Regions from separate parts of the Paenibacillus sp. FSL P4-0113 genome, predicted to be linked through region 1. Evidence: riboswitches for the same ligand, from Rfam matches in the RefSeq annotation. Region 1 holds a riboswitch; the other holds the start of a gene.
What was found. A riboswitch is a leader RNA that binds a small molecule or an ion and turns the genes downstream of it on or off. The one in region 1 is predicted to bind FMN.
Positions count from the first base shown of each region.

Region 2: it holds a riboswitch for FMN, as region 1 does, so the genes downstream of both, ribE (riboflavin synthase) here and MKX46_RS22100 (DMT family transporter) in region 1, are expected to answer to the same signal.

Region 1 is NZ_JBBPAZ010000001.1:5,067,175-5,069,378, forward strand. It holds gene MKX46_RS22100 (DMT family transporter) at 185-1,132, opposite strand; FMN riboswitch at 1,311-1,455, opposite strand; gene MKX46_RS22105 (ABC transporter permease) at 1,578-2,204, opposite strand, start outside.
Region 2 is NZ_JBBPAZ010000001.1:1,196,228-1,198,431, forward strand. It holds gene ribB (3,4-dihydroxy-2-butanone-4-phosphate synthase) at 1-520, opposite strand, end outside; gene ribE (riboflavin synthase) at 581-1,246, opposite strand; FMN riboswitch at 1,578-1,751, opposite strand; gene MKX46_RS04755 (IDEAL domain-containing protein) at 1,823-2,204, opposite strand, start outside.

The DNA.
Region 1 (2,204 bases):
ACGAATTTTATAGATGTAATCATTGGGAAACGAGAAATAGTAGCATATTTTAGACACTTTTTTTGAAAAACAGGTCTAAAGAACTATGATTAATATTAATGCGAACACATAAAAAGCCAAATCGGAGATGCAAAAGCATCTTCACAATTTGGCTTGGGTGAGTCATGAAGGGGACATTGAACTGTTAATTTTTTTGCTGACGTGAAATCATAAAGAGCGTAATCCAGATGAGCATAAAACCAGTCAATTGCGCTACAGTAACGATTTGCTGAAATGCGATCCAATTAATCACGACACCCACCATGGGAAAGCTCAATTCTGCCATCGTAGCATAAGACGCTTTGGTCGTACTTAAGCCTTTGTAATACAGCAATAAGCTAAGAAGACCCGGAAGCAATGCCTGCAATAGCAAGTTGATAATCACAGCTGCGCCTGCCCATGTACCGGCAGGCATATTCCATGGCGCATGCTCTACAGAGGTGAGGACAATTAGCAGAGGGAGCGCCACCATGAAGCGGAGGGAGGTTACCGTTTCATATTTCATTGAACGAAGCAAGTAGCTTCCCATGACTGTCGAACCGCCCCACAGAACCGCTGCACCCAGTGCAAGTAGACTACCGACCTGGACAAAATCACGAACATGCCCGAAGGGGAGCGACCAACCGAAGGTCAGAAGATACGTCCCGAACAGAGCGACGACAATTAATAATCCAAAATGACGCGGCAGCATTTCCTTCAATATAACGCGGGCCAGAATAATAGCGACCAATGGTTGAAGCTTCTGGAGTAAGAGTACAGCATTCAGATCACCGTTGCTGAGCGCCATGGTAAAAATCACGCTGGCCAGAGCCGAGCCGCCCCACGAGACGAACAAAATAGCGAAAACTTGACGAAGCCGTACCGCTTTGAGTTCCTCACGATGCTTCCACAGCATCGGTGTCAGAGCGAGGAAGAGCAGCACATGCTCCATTAGTACAATTTGTGTTGAAGTAAATGATTTTAGCAAAATAATACGAAACAGCGGATCAGCGCCCCACAAGGCTGCCCCAATTGCGACCAGCCAAAAACCGCTTTTCATGTGGGAGCTATGATCAAAACCTTTGGATGTTAGTACAGTAGAAGATTGACTCATACTCAATTAGCTCCTTGCGAATACAGGACCGGTGGCACAAAAACCCCCGTCCATGGCGAAAGGCCATGCAAGACGGGGGTTGATCAAATAAACTTGCCGCTTTATGCAAGTTAAATGAAGTTACTGCAACTGCAAAACCCATAACGCAGCATTCATCCACTTCGCGGCATGTTGATATTTCGATCTTCTTCCATCCGGACTTTACCGTCGGCTTTGGCATCTCACCAAATCAGTCCGTATCCTGTTGCCAGATACAGAGTCGCGGGCTTAGCTCCATGAGCCATACCGCCGGTTGGGAATCACACCCTACCCCGAAGATCCTTATTCCGTTTTTTAATTTCTCCTATAGGATATACCTGTTTTAGAATGAAGTCCAGTGAAAAATGTGTGTATATCAAACAATGATTTTCATCTATTTTTCGAAAGCGTTTTACTAAGTTACATACTATGAAGTAATATCCTTATACTCAATGCGTCGAATCGCCGCATAAGCCACCAGCATTCCCAGTATAGAGAAGCCTATTTGCACGGGGGCTATGGAGCTAAGTGTAGCGCCGTTATTATTAGAGAAAAGCAATGCTACAATCAGGATTGAGGTCACAATGGTAGTAGGTACAGAGTATCTTCGCATCCCCATATACAGCGGAACCAGTCCCATAAAGCTGGCAGCAGCGGCATTGATCAGCGTCCGTGCTGATTGTTGACCCAGTATCGAAAGAGTAAGGTTATCGGGTACAATCAAGACAAACTGGTTGAGCAGATGAATAGCAGCCGTAATGATTATTTCCGAAATAATAATAGACAAGAAGGTAAACAGCAGCACAACCAAGAGCTTGGCGATCATCAGCTTCTGACGGTGAATCGGATACATGAACAGGATCGTAATCGATTTGGACTTAAATTCCCCTACGATAAAGCGGCACAGGAGAACGGAGGCAAACACAATAAATGTGGCTCTGACCAGCATGTCCATGAGATCGAGAAGCTGAGTGTACTGTGTAAATTCGGGTATTCCTGTACTTTGGCTGTCCAGCGCGATGATACAGAGCAGCCCAAGAATGCATGCATTGGC
Region 2 (2,204 bases), 3.9 Mb from region 1:
CCAGATCAACAGCCGCCTCCGTGTGACCAGCACGCTGCAAGACACCCCCATCGCGAGCAATCAGCGGGAACATGTGACCAGGCTTGCGGAAATCACTTCCTGTGACTGCTTCGTCTGCCAAGGCGCGTACAGTCAAGGAACGCTCGGCCGCTGAAATCCCCGTTGTTGTCTCCATATGATCTACCGATACCGTAAAGGCAGTACCGTGGAAATCTGTATTTTGCTTTACCATAGGATGCAATTCCAAGGCCTCGGCTCTTTGTCGTGTGATCGGCACACAGACCAACCCGCGACCTTCTGTAATCATGAAATTAATGACCTCAGGCGACGCTTTTTCAGCCAAAGCGATAAAATCGCCTTCATTTTCGCGCTGTTCATCATCCACTACAATGACAACCTTACCGTTTTTCAAGTCCTCCAACGCTTCTTCGATGGAATCCAAACGAATCTCTTCGTCATGTTCCAACTCACCATGCTCTATGACGTTTGCCATTGCACTTGTTTGGCTACCTCTATCCATAACACTTTCCTCCTTATGTCTTGTGCCACGAATGCTCCTAAACAGGTTTACCATTCAATATCAGGCAAAGCCGTATTTCGCCAAATAGTCCAAACTGAGAGGAGCTTTTTCTACTCTCTCCGCCTCCGTTGCACCTCTGTAATTTAAAAGCTGTTCTACATATTTGCCCAAAATATCGCATTCGATATTGACGGTATCCCCCTCACGTTTGGCTTGTAAGGCCGTTTCGGATAAGGTGTGGGGAATAATGGATACGGCAAAGGTATCTCCCGTACGCTGTGCGACTGTGAGGCTTATACCATCAATTGTGATTGACCCTTTGAGAAGAATATATTTAAATAATGTTTGATTTTTAGGCTCAATTTCGAACACCACTGCATTCTGGTCTGATGTCACCCCGCGAATCGTTCCCGTCCCGTCCACATGTCCTTGCACGATATGTCCTCCGAACCTTCCACTCGCCGCCATCGCTCGCTCCAGATTGACTCGGCTGCCGGATCTCAACTCTTTCAGATTAGTGCTACGAAAGGTTTCCGGCATCACATCAACCTTAAAGTCTTTCGTACCGATCTGTATCGCCGTCAGGCAAACGCCATTCACTGAGACACTGTCTCCTATTTTTAAATCGCCCAACACCACGGAACCCGAAATCCCCAGCACCATCGCTTCACCGCTTTTGGAAATGGTTTGAATACGACCCACTTCCTCGACCAATCCGGTAAACATGCCTTCACTCCTTTCCACTACATCTCAGTTTATCCCTAATTCATCAGCTATAAGCGCAAAAAACCCCCAGTTCGGATTCAATCCGTCATGGGGGTGATGAGAGTCACATTTGTAGTATACAAGCGCAGTTCATTTGCATCTTAAGACGACATGAAATCATAGGTTTGCCAATAGAAAGCATGACTGAGTATACAGCCAAATACGCTCAGAACACCCATCAAAAAGAAAGCTTAAGCAAGCTATCGCCCGATGCTGTCCTACAACGAAATAAGCCGTACGCACAATTGGGTATGCTAAAAATCGGCACATGTCACGTCATGCACATGCGCTTCGTATCCTTCTCCCATCCAGACTATACTGTCGGTCCCGGATTTGCACCAGGTCCACCTTCTGCTGATCATTCAGCATCCGGGTCACGGACTAAGCCATGCTGTTTCTCACAAAAACGATCCACAAACATGTCATCACCGCCGGTGGGGAATTTCGCCCCGCCCCGAAGGATCTTGCTCTTATTTAATTGAATTAACATTAAACTTGTTACGTATATTAGCACCGACCTCTAAAAAAAGCAAGTTATCAAATAGAAGCTCCTGCTTTGGTTTTGACATATTGGCTGGAGAGTTCTTCAAACCAGGTTTTATCGTTCATATGAAGCGCCAAGTCAATCAGATCGGCCAGTTCCTCGACTCCCAGCTCTGTTGCATGATCAAAGGTAATTACGGCTGAAGCAACCGGTCCTCGCCCTTCCTCAGAACATGCTTCATAATCCAGTCGTACATCAACATGTCCGTCAATAAACTCGCATTTTAGAAAATAAATAATTTCGCACATTAAAATGGGGCGTACTTGTGTTTCTAACACGCAATCCATCACCTTGGCAGAATAATGCTGGTTCGTCAGCGTAAATTTGTGTTCTGTCGCTGCCAGCGAGGTCCGTCCAAAATCATCCGTAAACTTG